3 regions of the Stagnihabitans sp. genome follow, and region 1 is predicted to be linked to each of the others. Evidence: riboswitches for the same ligand, from Rfam matches in the RefSeq annotation. Region 1 holds a riboswitch; each other region holds the start of a gene.
The links. Region 1 has a riboswitch for cobalamin ahead of AC1Y2B_RS18855 (HoxN/HupN/NixA family nickel/cobalt transporter). Riboswitches for the same ligand answer to the same signal wherever they lie in the genome.
Positions count from the first base shown of each region.

Region 2: it holds a riboswitch for cobalamin, as region 1 does, so the genes downstream of both, AC1Y2B_RS20830 (DUF1636 family protein) here and AC1Y2B_RS18855 (HoxN/HupN/NixA family nickel/cobalt transporter) in region 1, are expected to answer to the same signal.
Region 3: it holds a riboswitch for cobalamin, as region 1 does, so the genes downstream of both, AC1Y2B_RS20760 (CbtB domain-containing protein) here and AC1Y2B_RS18855 (HoxN/HupN/NixA family nickel/cobalt transporter) in region 1, are expected to answer to the same signal.

Region 1 is NZ_CBBQHX010000037.1:3,724-7,875, forward strand. It holds partial or broken gene AC1Y2B_RS18845 (beta strand repeat-containing protein) at 1-257, opposite strand, end outside; gene AC1Y2B_RS18850 (TIGR03032 family protein) at 775-1,866, shown strand; cobalamin riboswitch at 2,060-2,269, shown strand; gene AC1Y2B_RS18855 (HoxN/HupN/NixA family nickel/cobalt transporter) at 2,348-3,388, shown strand; gene feoB (ferrous iron transporter B) at 3,401-4,152, opposite strand, start outside.
Region 2 is NZ_CBBQHX010000049.1:13,461-17,612, reverse strand. It holds gene AC1Y2B_RS20845 (cobyric acid synthase) at 1-329, opposite strand, end outside; gene AC1Y2B_RS20840 (HAD family hydrolase) at 326-928, opposite strand; gene cobO (cob(I)yrinic acid a,c-diamide adenosyltransferase) at 925-1,581, opposite strand; cobalamin riboswitch at 1,619-1,813, shown strand; gene AC1Y2B_RS20830 (DUF1636 family protein) at 1,884-2,255, shown strand; gene cobW (cobalamin biosynthesis protein CobW) at 2,256-3,284, shown strand; gene cobN (cobaltochelatase subunit CobN) at 3,286-4,152, shown strand, end outside.
Region 3 is NZ_CBBQHX010000049.1:711-4,862, forward strand. It holds gene cobF (precorrin-6A synthase (deacetylating)) at 1-573, opposite strand, end outside; gene AC1Y2B_RS20755 (CbtA family protein) at 570-1,313, opposite strand; gene AC1Y2B_RS20760 (CbtB domain-containing protein) at 1,335-1,499, opposite strand; cobalamin riboswitch at 1,533-1,748, opposite strand; gene AC1Y2B_RS20765 (DUF1636 family protein) at 1,805-2,125, opposite strand; gene cobA (uroporphyrinogen-III C-methyltransferase) at 2,122-2,841, opposite strand; gene AC1Y2B_RS20775 (cobyrinic acid a,c-diamide synthase CobB) at 2,838-4,133, opposite strand; gene cobM (precorrin-4 C(11)-methyltransferase) at 4,130-4,152, opposite strand, start outside.

The DNA of each region.
Region 1 (4,152 bases):
AAATATGCATTGCCTGTACCAGAGATTTTGAAGCCGTCTGACGGGGCAAGGTTGTTAAGATCGATATCGGCCCGCGTGGTCGAAGTCGTGCCATAGACCACATAGGCCGTCCCCATAGACCCGACGATTACATCAGCGATGTTGTCACCATTCACGTCGCCGGCCGAGTGGACGCTGATGCCGGCATAGCTAAAGGCATTTTCCCCGAAGATCGTGAAGCCTTGATCCGAAGTCAGGTTGCCGAGTTGATAGGTCATTCACGCCTCTTGTGCCTTGCGTGCCAAAGGATCCCCACCCGTGCGGCGCACCGCAGAGTCAAGCAAACCCCCAGCCCTGGTTCATATGTGATCCTGCTACGGATCTATGGACGGCGACTTCGCAAACCCCACCGAAGATCGGCAATGCGTCAACAGAAGTCGTTCAAATCCATCAAGCCAGACTTTCGCTCTGCCGTCCACTTGTGTGGCACAAGTGGATAACCATGAGAAATATGTAAGATACTGATATAGTTAACTATTTATGTTAGTCGGAGATGAAGTGTATTCAAAGAGCTTGACATGACGCTTTAATCCGGCCGCCATGAAATTGCAAATAAGGGGGCCAAGAATATACGGTTGTACCATTTTATAAACTTTCGTTTATCGTGAAATACTTTCGCAAAACCCTGTCTTTTCCTTGGGTGTCGCGCCATTCGTCCAATTCAATGCAAGGCAAAGATTGACAACTTAATTCGTGCAGGCGTAGTGCAAAATACACCCTTCCGGAAAGCGCGCCATGACATCCGAAGTCCCTGCCGACCAAACGCCCGCCTTCGCGCTGACCACGTCACGCGGGTTCATGTCTTGGTTGTCAGTGGTGGGCGGGTCGCTGGCGTTCACGACCTATCAGGGTGGCAAGGTGTTCTTCCTTGGGGCCAAGCCCGATGGATCGCTGGCCGTCTTCGACCGCTCGTTCCCGCGCTGCATGGGCCTTGCGGTGTCGCAGGATGCCCGCTCGCTGTATCTTGCGACGGAAATCCAGCTTTACCGTTTCGACAATCTTCTTCCGGCCGGGTCCGTCGATGGGGACACGGACGCCCTCTACGCCCCGCACCAGACCTGGATCACCGGCGACATCGACATCCATGATGTGGGCCTGGACGCGCAGGGTCAGCCGGTCTTTGCCAACACCTTGTTCAACTGCCTTGCCACAACGGCCGAAGGTCACAGCTTTCGCCCCCTGTGGCAGCCGCCGTTCATCCGAAAGTTGGCGCCAGAGGATTGCTGCCACCTCAACGGCCTCGCGATGGAGGGTGGCACACCGCGCTATGTGACCTGTGTGTCGCGATCGGATGTCGCGGATGGCTGGCGCGACCGCCGACGCGACGGCGGGGTGGTGGTCGAGGTGGCCTCGGGCAAGGTCGTGGCCGCGGGCCTGTCGATGCCGCATTCGCCCAGGCTGCATGACGGCAAGCTGTGGCTTTTGAACTCGGGCAGCGGCGAATTCGGCTGGATCGAGGATGGCCAGTTTCGCCCCGTCACCTTCTGCCCCGGCTATGCCCGGGGTTTGACCTTTGCCGGCCCCTACGCCGTGGTGGGCCTGTCCCGCGCCCGCGAGAACCGCACCTTTGGCGGACTGGCCCTGGAAGAGGCTTTGCGCGCGCATGACGTCGATGCCCGCACCGGCCTTCTGGTCATCGACACGCGCAGTGGCGCGGTCGTCGAATGGGTCCGCATCGAGGGGGTGATTGACGAACTGTTCGACGTCGCCTTCCTGCCCGGCATCCGCAACCCCAAGGCCATCGGCCTGAAAGGCACCGAAATCAACCGCATGATCTCGGTGGCTCCGCAGCTGCCCAAGGCTGCGGCACATCCCGCCTTGGCCTGAATGACCGGCGGCAGGCATTGCCCGCCCGCTGACAGGATGATCACCAAGGTTCTGGCCCGCGCTTGCGGCGGACGAAGGCAGACAGGTCTTGGAGTTGCCGATCACAGGTGACGCGGCGAAACGGACCGCCTGCTTTCGCCGCATCCTGGCCCGGATGGGTCGCAATTGGTCTGGACAACTGCGGGCCGCTGGGTACTTCTGCACCTCGACTGGTTCCAATCAGGCCAAGCCTGATGGAGTAATAGGGAACACGGTAGGGATGACCCAACAGGGGCCTGATCCGTGGCTGCCCCCGCAACTGTAAGCGGCGACGATCTGTCCGACATGCCACTGGGAAACCGGGAAGGCCGGACAAGTCGATAGACCCGCGAGCCAGGAGACCTGCCCGTCATCGTGCCAATGGCCGCAAAGCCATGCCAGGGCTCTGGCGTGGCGCATCGGTCTTTACCCGACACGGAGGGTGTCCGGGAGAAAGTGGAAGATGATGCTGAACCGGATCTTCGCGTCCGCCCCGCCCCAGTTGAAACGCAAGGTCATCTTGGTGATGGGCTTTCTGCTGGCCTTCAACGCGGTGGCCTGGCTTTGGGCCTTCGTGGCCTTTCGGGATTATCCGCTGCTGCTGGGCACGGCGCTTTTGGCCTACAGCTTCGGCCTGCGCCATGCCGTCGATGCCGACCACATTGCCGCCGTCGACAACATCACCCGCAAGTTGATGCAAGAAGGCAAGCGGCCCGTCGCGGTCGGCCTGTTCTTCTCGCTTGGCCATTCCACCATTGTCGTGCTGATGTCACTGGTCGTCGCCCTGACGGCCCATATGCTGCAGGGTCAGGGGTTCGAGGCCTACCGGGCGATAGGTGGGGTGGCCTCCACCATGATCTCGGCCTTCTTCCTGTTCACCCTCGCCGGTGCAAACCTCTTCATCCTGATCAACACCTGGCGCAGCTTTCAGAAAGTCAAAGGCGGCGGCACGCTGGCAGAAGACGACCTCGACCTGCTGCTGTCCGGTGGCGGCCTGATGGCGCGGATCTTTCGTCGTCTGTTCCGGCTGATCGAGCGGGATTGGCACATCTATCTGCTGGGCCTGCTGTTCGGCCTGGGCTTTGACACCGCGACTGAGGTCAGCCTGCTGGGCATCTCGGCCGCCGGTGTTGCGGGCGGCCTTTCGCCGTGGTCGATCATGGTCTTTCCGACGCTGTTCTGCGCCGGCATGGCCCTGATTGACACCTCGGATGGCATTCTGATGCTGGGGGCCTATGGCTGGGCCTTCCAGAAGCCGATCCGCAAACTTTACTACAACCTGACCATCACGGCGCTGTCGGTGATGGTGGCCGTTCTTGTTGGCGGGATCGAGACTTTGGGCCTGGTGCAGGACAAGCTTGGACTGGCGGGCACCTTCTGGGATGGCGTCGGGGCATTGAACGACAGCTTCGGCTTGTTGGGCTATGGCATCATCGGTCTGTTCATTCTGGGCTGGGTCGCCTCGTTGGCGCTGTACAAACTGCGCGGCTATGACGAGGTCTGATCGCCCCGCATCTTATCCGGCACCCAGCAGAACCGCTGTCTGATAGGTCACAAAGGCCCCCAGATAGGCCAGCGCCAACATGTAGAAGAAGGTCACCCACATCCAGGTCCAGCCCCCGGTCTCGCGCCGGATCACCGCAAGGGTCGAGGCGCACTGCGGGGCGAAGATGTACCAGACCAGAAACGACAGGGCAGTCGCAAGGCTCCAGCTGTGGGCCAGCGTCTGGCCGATCAGACCGCCATCGCCCTGAATGGCGTAGACGGTGCCAAGCGATGATACGGCAACCTCACGGGCGGCCATGCCGGGCACAAGCGCGATGCTGATCTGCCAGTTGAACCCGATCGGGGCCAGAACCGGCTGGATGACATGACCGATCATCGCGGCGAAGCTGTACAGGATGCCGGGCTCGGTCGCGACCAGGGGGGCGCGGGGAAACGTGGCCAGAAGCCAGATCAGAACCGTCATGCTGAAAATCGTGGTCCCGGCGCGTTTGAGAAAGATCTGCGCCCGGGTGGCCAGCCCCAGCAGCACGCCTCGGGCCTGCGGCATCTTGTAATCTGGCAGTTCCAGCATGAACGGCGGCGCGGGCTGGTTGCGCCAGAACAGAAGCTTGGCCAGCGCCGACACGCCCAGCGCCGCCCCGATGCCTGCCGCATAAAGGCCGAACATCACCAGCCCTTGCAGGTTGAAGACACCCGCCACCTGACGCGACGGGATGAAGGCCGCGATGATCAGGGTATAAACCGGGATGCGCGCCGAACAGG
Region 2 (4,152 bases), on a different contig from region 1:
AGCGAGGGTTTCAGCGCCGCATAGTCCCGCGCCTTTACCGTGGCCACGCGCTTGCCGTGCACGACCACCTGTGACCCCACTTCGGATTCGGGCTTCAGCAGCACCGGGTTCATGTCGGTGTGCGGCTCCAGCCCGCAGGCCAGCGCCTGCAGCGCCTGCGCCCGGCCAATCTCGCCACCGTCCACGGTGACGGCGGCGTTGTTGGACATGTTCTGCGGCTTGAACGGGGCGACGGACAGGCCCCGCAATCTGGCCGCCCGGCACAGCCCCGCCACGATCAGTGACTTGCCGACGTTGGAGCCTGCGCCCTGAATCATGATGGCGGTCATCGGGATATTCCCAGAACCTCAGGCAATCCGGCCCGGGTTTCATCGGTGAAATGGAAAGTCTGCCAGCCCCGCGCGGCGGCGGCCGTGATGTTCTTTTCGGCGTCGTCGATCAGCAGGATCTCGGCGGCAGGCAGGCCGCACCAGTCCTCGATCGCGGCGAAGAATTTGCCGTCGGGCTTTTTCACCCCCAACGGGCCCGAGGCGAAGATCTTCTGCATCCGCGCCTGAAAGCCCATCTTTTCCCACATATAGTTCGCCCGATGCGCCTCGTTGTTGGTGGCGATCACGCCCGGCACCGGGCAGGCATCAAGCCATGTCAGCACCTGCGCATCAGGGTTGGCATCCTTGCTCAGCCAGTAGTCCAAGACGGCGTCCACCTCATGCGGGACAGCATGGGTGGCTTTCCAGTCGGCCAGCAGGTCCATGAGGTCGCGCTTGCCCGTCAGGACCTCGTTGAACAGACCGGAACCGAACATGAAGTCGGTGAAGACCGATGCCGAAACACCGAGATCAGCCTCGAAGCTGGATTGCCATTCATGAAAGCCGCCCTGATGGCCCTTGTTGAGTACACCATCGAAATCCCAGGCAATCAGCTTCAAAACTCGACCCCCGGCTGCGCCTTGATGCCAGAGCGGAACGGGTGCTTGACCAGCGTCATTTCGGTCACCAGATCGGCGGCCTCGATCAAAGCCTCGGACGCACCACGGCCGGTCAGACAGACATGGGTCAGGGGCGGCTTTTCGGCCTTCAGGAAGGCCACCACCTCGTCGGTTGCAATATAGTCGTAGCGCATGGCGATGATGATCTCGTCCAGCAGGACGAAGCGGATGTCGGGGTCGCGGATCAGATCTTTCGCCTTGGCCCAGCCGGCTTGGGCGGCGGCGATGTCGCGGGCGCGGTCCTGCGTTTCCCAGGTAAAGCCCTCGCCCATCGCGTGGAATTCGCAAAGGTCGCTGAAATTCTCGGTCAGCAGGCGGCGTTCGCCGGTATCCCAGGCCCCCTTGATGAACTGCACGACGGCGCAGGGCATCTCATGCGCCACACAGCGCAGGATCATCCCGAAGCCCGAGGAGCTTTTCCCTTTGCCCGTCCCGGTGTGGACGATGATCAGCCCCTTGTCGCCGGCCTTGCCCGCCATGATCTTGTCACGCGCGGCCTTCTTCTTGGCCATCTTGGCGTTGTGCCGTGCATCGGGATTGGCGTCAGAGATGGTGGCGGATTCAGGCGGGGTGTCGGAATCGGTGGATGACATGGCGGCGGGTGTCCTTGACGTTAAGCGCCCATCCTGCCAGAGGTGAGGCGACGTTGGTGCTTGTCTTACGACAGGCTAAAAGGGAATGCGACAGGCGAAAGCCAAGGCGCAGCCGCCCCCGCGACCGTGACCGGAGAGGTCAGCCAAGCCACTGGGCAACCGGGAAGGCGGCTGATCCGGGGGAAACCCCAGCTTCGCAAGCCGGGAGACCTGCCAGCGTAGACGACTTTGACGGACGGGGTGTGCCGTGGCGAAGTGGGGGGTATCCCCCTGTTCGCGGCATTGCCCCTTTAAGGATGATGATGGCCGCGAGACTGCACATCTGCATGACCTGCAAGGCGGGACGACCGGTCGCGGAGGGCGAGGCCTGCACAGGCGCGCGCCTGTGGGCGGCCATCGCGGCCTTGCCGGTGCCCGAAGGCGTCACCGTCCTGCCGATCGACTGCCTGTCGGCTTGCAACACCGGCGCCTCGGTGGCGCTGTCCAAACCCGGCGCCTGGGGCTATGTTTATGGCCGCATGACCGAAGACAACGCGGCTGATATCCTGGCGGGTGCGGCCGCCTATGCCAAGACCACCGACGGACTGGTGCCGTGGCGCGAACGCCCGGTGATCTTCCGAAAACAATCCATCGCCCGAATCCCGCCCCTCGAATCCCAAATGCCGGAGGCCTGAATGACCAACCTTGCAAAAATCCCCGTGACCGTGATCACCGGCTTTCTGGGCGCGGGCAAGACGACGCTGATCCGCCATCTTATGGCCAATCCGCAGGGCAAGCGGCTTGCCGTTCTGGTCAATGAATTCGGCACCGTGGGGGTCGATGGCGACATCCTGAAATCCTGCGCCGATGAGAATTGCCCGGTGGAAAACATCGTGGAACTGGCCAACGGCTGCATCTGCTGCACCGTGGCGGATGAATTCATCCCGACGATCGAGGCCTTGCTGGCCCTGCCGCACCGGCCCGACCATATCCTGATCGAAACCTCGGGCCTGGCGCTGCCCAAGCCGCTGCTCAAGGCGTTCGACTGGCCGGGCATCCGCAGCCTGATCACCGTTGATGGCGTGATCACGCTTGCCGATGCCGAAGCCGTGGCCTCGGGTCATTTCGCCGGGGAACTGACCGAGGCGCAGATTGCGGCGGGCGAACATGACACGCCGCTGGGCGAGGTTTTTGAAGACCAGATCTCGTGCGCCGACATCGTCTTGCTGACCAAGGCCGATCTGGCCGGGGAAGCCGGTGTGGCGGCAGCCCGCGCCGTGATCGTGGCGGAAGCCGCCGAAAAGGGCCGGACCCTGCCGATCCTGACGATGAGCGAGGGCGTCATCGACCCCCGCGTGATCCTTGGCCTCAACGCGGCCGCCGAGGACGATCTGGCCGGACGCCCCAGCCACCACGACGGCGACGAGCCGCACGAACATGACGATTTCAACTCGGTCGTCGTCGACCTGGCCGAGGTCGCCTCGGTCGATGTGCTGGCCGCCGCGATTGTGCGCCTGGCGCGCGAGCAGAAGATCCTGCGCGTGAAGGGCTATGTCGCCGTCACCGGCAAACCGATGCGCCTTTTGGTGCAGGCGGTGGGCGAGCGGGTGCGCAGCCAGTATGACCGGCCGTGGGGCAGCCTGCCGCGCAGCTCGCATCTGGTGGTGATTGCCGAGCGTGGCGATATCGACGCAGCCGCCATCCGCGCGACCTTGGGCGCCTGACATGCACGTCACCTTCCGCGAAAGTCACGGGCTGGAAGAGACGGCCACGCCGTTCGATCCGGGTCAGGACCCGGCGGATCTGCTGGTGCTGTCATTTTCGGACAGTGATCTGGGCGCCTTCGCGGCGGGCTGGAAGCGCAGCATGGGCAAATTGCCCCTGTTGCGCCTGTGCAATCTGGTCGCGCTGAAACACCCGGTCTCGGTCGACACCTATATCGACAAGACCGCCTCGGGCGCCAAGGCCATTCTGGTGCGGCTGATCGGCGGCGAGGCCTATTGGGCCTATGGTCTGGCCAGCCTTGGCGATCTGGCGCGGCGCAAGGGGATTGCCCTTGCCGTGTTGCCCGCCGATGGCCGCGAGGACGCAAGGCTGGACGAGATTTCGACGCTTCCCGTTTCGACCTTGCGGCGCTTGGCAGAACTTTGTGATGCGGGCGGTGCTGTGGCGGCCCAAGCCGCGCTGGCGCAACTGTCGCTGGCGGCCGGGCTTTATGCTGGCCCGGTGCTGGGGGACAAGCGCGTGCCCGACTGCGGGTTTTACGAGCCGGGGCAGGGGGTTGTGACGGCCTGTTCCCCCGCTGCCGTGGCGGTTGTTTTCTATCGCAGCTATCTGACGGCCGCCGACACTGCGCCGATCGATGCCCTGATCCTTGCCCTGCGCGAGGCCGGGTTGCAGGCCTTCGGCCTTTTCGCCCCCTCGCTGAAGGGGGCTGCTGCCGACTGGGTCGCCCAGACGCTGCGCGCGGCGCAGCCCGTGGCCGTGATCAACGCCACCGCCTTTTCCGCCAAGGGGCCGGATGGCACCTCGCCCCTGGACGGGGGCTGTCCGGTGTTTCAGGTCGCCCTGTCGACCGCGCGCCGCAGGGAT
Region 3 (4,152 bases), on a different contig from region 1:
TGTCGGATCAAGCGATTGGAAGGAACAGTTGCCATCCAGCATGATGACCAGCGTCTCTGCGCCCGCAGGCCAGCCGTCGCGCAGCTGGCGGCCTGTGGTGATGGTCACGGCCTCGCCAATCTCGTTCAGCGGCATGACATGCGCCGCCGTCAGCGCCTGGATCGAGGTGATGCCCGGCACCACCGACACCGTGACATCCGTCAGACGGGCCGCGATTCGCAGCGTGCTGTCATACAAGGACGGATCGCCCCAGACCAGCAGCGCCACGGTCTGACATGGATGCGCGGCCATGGTCTGCGCCCAGACCCCTGCAATTGCGTCATGCCAGTCATTGACGCCAGCCTGATAGTCCGGATGGGCGGCATCGCGCACCGGCAGGTCAAACTCGACGAGTTTGACCGCCGGGTTCGTGATCACCTCGTCACAGATTGCGCGGCGCAGCTCGGCCAGATCGGCCTTGCCGCCTTTCCTTGGAATCATCACCAGATCGGCGGCATTCAGCGCCTTGACCGCCTGACGGGTCAGATGGTCCGGGTTGCCGGTGCCGATGCCGATCAGGTGCAGATGTGTCACGGTGCAGGCTCCGAATGCCAAAAGGTTACGACCAGCGCGCCAAGCGTCATCCAGGTGATCAGCCCCACCGCCAGACTGCGCGCCGCGAAGGCGGCGGACAGTTCCGGCGGCACGACGCCGCCAAACCCGGCCAGCTCTGGCGCGCCCCAGACATGCGGCGCGGCCAGCACGGCAAGCCCGATCGCCCTTTGCCACAGCGCCGGGGAATAGGCCAACAGCCCCAGTCCCGCAATCGTGCAGATCGCCGTGGCCATCCACCACAACTGGCGCGCCGTCAGATCGGCGGCGGGCGTTCCGGGCAGTTCCGGCTCCAGCCCCAAGGCCGGCATCAACTGGAAGGCGGCGAACCCGGCCAGCCCCCACAGCAGCCCCTCTGTCAGGCCCAACCGGATGCCAAAGGTCTCTGCCACCTGAATTCCTGCAAGCAAAACAAGGCCATAACCGCAGTATGTCAAGACTGCGAACAGCACGGTCAAGGCGTTCCGATACGGGCTTTCGTTGTCCTCGGCACCATGGTCATGGCCAGCCTCTGCCGCCGGCATGTCCATCCCCGGCATCGACTGCGCCATCGCGGCCGCCTGGTCGCCGGCACTTGGCCCACCCTTGAAATGCACAAGCGCACCGGACTCGTAGCGTTCGGCCAGCAGGATCTTGGGTTCCACCAAAAGATATTGCAGCAGGGCGCACAGCAACCCCGCCGCAAAGCCAGCGATCAACGCGCTGGACAGCATGTGTTTCATCTCAGGACGGCGCGTCCCGCCTCAGTGGCAGGGAAACCCGGTGGAATGGCGCATGTCATGGGCCGCGTCGTGCAGCGTCTGGCTGTGGGCAAAGCCCGAGGCGAACACCAGCGTCACGCCCAGAATGGCGGCGAAGGCGGCTTGCAGCAGCACCGAGGACCGGGCTTGGGTCTGGATCAGGTTCATCGTCATCTCCTAAGCCGTCACACCCGACGGCATCTTGTTTCACCACGCAGGGCCGGTCTCCTGACTCGCGGATCATAGCAGACCTTCCGCCTTCCCAATGGTTTCCCACCAGTGGCATCTGAAAGGCCGCTACCGCTTACAGTCGCGGGGGCGGTTGAGGCGTCGGATGCCCGTTCGGGTCCACCCTTCCTCATTCCCGTTTCAGTCCTGACGCTTTGCGCTTTGGACACCTTGCAGCGGCAGTTTGGCAGGAACCACCCCGCGCATCAAGGTCGGAAAACGGCATATCCCGGGTTTTGCCGACATCACCCCGGAATTCGCGCAAGGGCTTTCAGGCGCAAAGCGCCAAAGCCGCGCGCATCCGCAAAGGTGCCATCGGGTGACGCGCGGTACGCCTCTGCAAAGACAAGAATGTCCGGCAGATCGGCCTCGGTGATGTCCCCAAACAGATAGGCCGTCTTGCCCACTGCCCGAAACGCGAGGGTCGAGGGGCGTGTGCAGCCTGACATGCAGTCCACCTTGCGGATGGCATAGCCGGGCAGCGCCAAAGCCGCGGCAAAGCCACCCTGCCCCAGCCTGCAGGTCGCGCACAGGGTCAGCGTGTGCAAGACCTCGATGCCGCTCATATCCCCTCCATCAAGGGGCCAATCAGGATCAGGGCCGGGCCGTCATGCGCGTCAGCCAGCGCCGCACCCAGCGTGGCCACCGTCGCCCGCGTCAGCCGCTGCTCGGGCGTCGAGACGCTTTCGGCCAGCATCGCAGGCATGTCCGGCGGCAGACCCGCCGCGATCAGCTTGGAAGACAGCGCCGCAAAGGTCCGTTTTCCCATGAAAATCACCGTCGTCGCCTGCGGATCGGCCAAGGCCTGGATGTTCAGGTCGTCCGGCAGGCCGCCGGTCACATCATGGCCCGTGACAAACTGCACCCGCCGCGCCGTCAGCCGGCGCGTCAGCGGAATCCCCGCCGCCGCCGCCGCCGCCGAGGCCGAGGTCACACCGGGAACCACCTCAAACCCGATCCCCGCCGCGCGGCAGGCCTCGATCTCTTCCTCCAGCCGGCCAAACAGCCCCGAGTCGCCCGATTTCAGTCGCACCACCTTGGCGCCCGACTGCGCATAATCCACCAGCAAGCGGCTGACCTGATCCTGCTTGGGCGAAACGCGCCCTGCCCGCTTGCCAACGCCGACCAGATCGGCGCCCTCCCGCGCATGGGCCAGAATCGGACCCGAGGACAGATCATCGAACAAGATCGCATCCGCGCCCTGAATGCGCTTGAGCGCCTTGACCGTCAGCAACTCCGGATCGCCCGGGCCCGAGGAGACGAAAGACACAAACCCGCTCATGACGCTTCGGCGATCAAATGGAAGTAAGAGCCCGTCACAAGGCCGCGATAACTGCCGGTTTCGGCCACCTCAACCCCCTCTGCATCCACCACATGCGCCAAAGCCGGGTCGGGCTGCGCCACGATGGTCGAATAATGAAACTCATGGCCGCGCAGCCGCGTCCCCGCACCCTGCCCCGGCATCGCGGCCTTCAGCGTCGCCAGACGGTAGCCCAGATGCATCCTGCGCTTCTCGAAGCTGGTGACCAGCCCCAGAAGACCGGCCATGCGGTGGCGAGCCCCCGCCTTGTCAATCAAGCCCTCGCCCAGCACCATATAGCCGCCGCATTCGCCATGCACGCGGCCTGAAAAGCCCTGCAACCCGCTGCGGAACCGCTCTGCTGCCGCCAGCCGACCACCATGCAGTTCGGGATAGCCCCCCGGCAGCCAGCACACATCCGCCTCGGGCGGCGGCTCGTCGCCCAAGGGCGAAAAGGTCAGGATCTCGGCCCCCGCCGCGCGCCAGCCGTCCAGCAGATGCGGATAAATGAACGAAAACGCCTCATCCCGGGCCACGGCGATGCGTTGCCCCGGTGGCGTGATGCGCAAGGGTGCAGCACCGGTCGGCAAGGGAGAGGCTGCCGCCAAAACCGCGTCCAGATCGACATGCGCGGCCACAATGCGCGCCGCCTCGGTCAGGATCGCCTCCAGCTCGGGCAATTCCTCGGCCTGCACCAGTCCAAGATGCCGCTCGGGCAGTTCCATCGCCGCAACCCGCGGCAGCGCCCCCAGCACCCTTATGCCCGCCGCTTCGATCCCGGCGCGCAGCAGCCGTTCATGGCGGGGAGAGGCCACCTTGTTCAGCACCACCCCCGCCAACCGCAGCCCCGGCCGATAGGTCAGCAGCCCCAAGGCCACCGCCCCCGCCGTCTGCGCCTGACCGCCCGCGTCAATCACCAGCACCACCGGCCAGTCCAGATACAGCGCCAGATCGGCACTCGATCCCCTGCCCCATTCGCCCGGGCTTGCCACCCCGTCATGCAGCCCCATCGAGCCTTCCGCGATGACAAGATCCGCACCATTGCCCTTGCCCAGCAGGCTGGCCACCATGGCCTGCGACATCGCCCAGCTTTCCAGATTGAAACTGGCCCGCCCGGTCGCGGCGCGGTGGAAGGCCGGGTCAATGTAATCCGGTCCTGACTTGAAACACTGCACGTTCAAGCCCTTGGCTGTGAAAGCCCGCGCAAGGCCCAAGGTCAGCAGCGTCTTGCCGCTGCCCGAGGACGGCGCCGATATGATCACCCCGCCGGTCACTCGGGAAATCTCGGTTCCG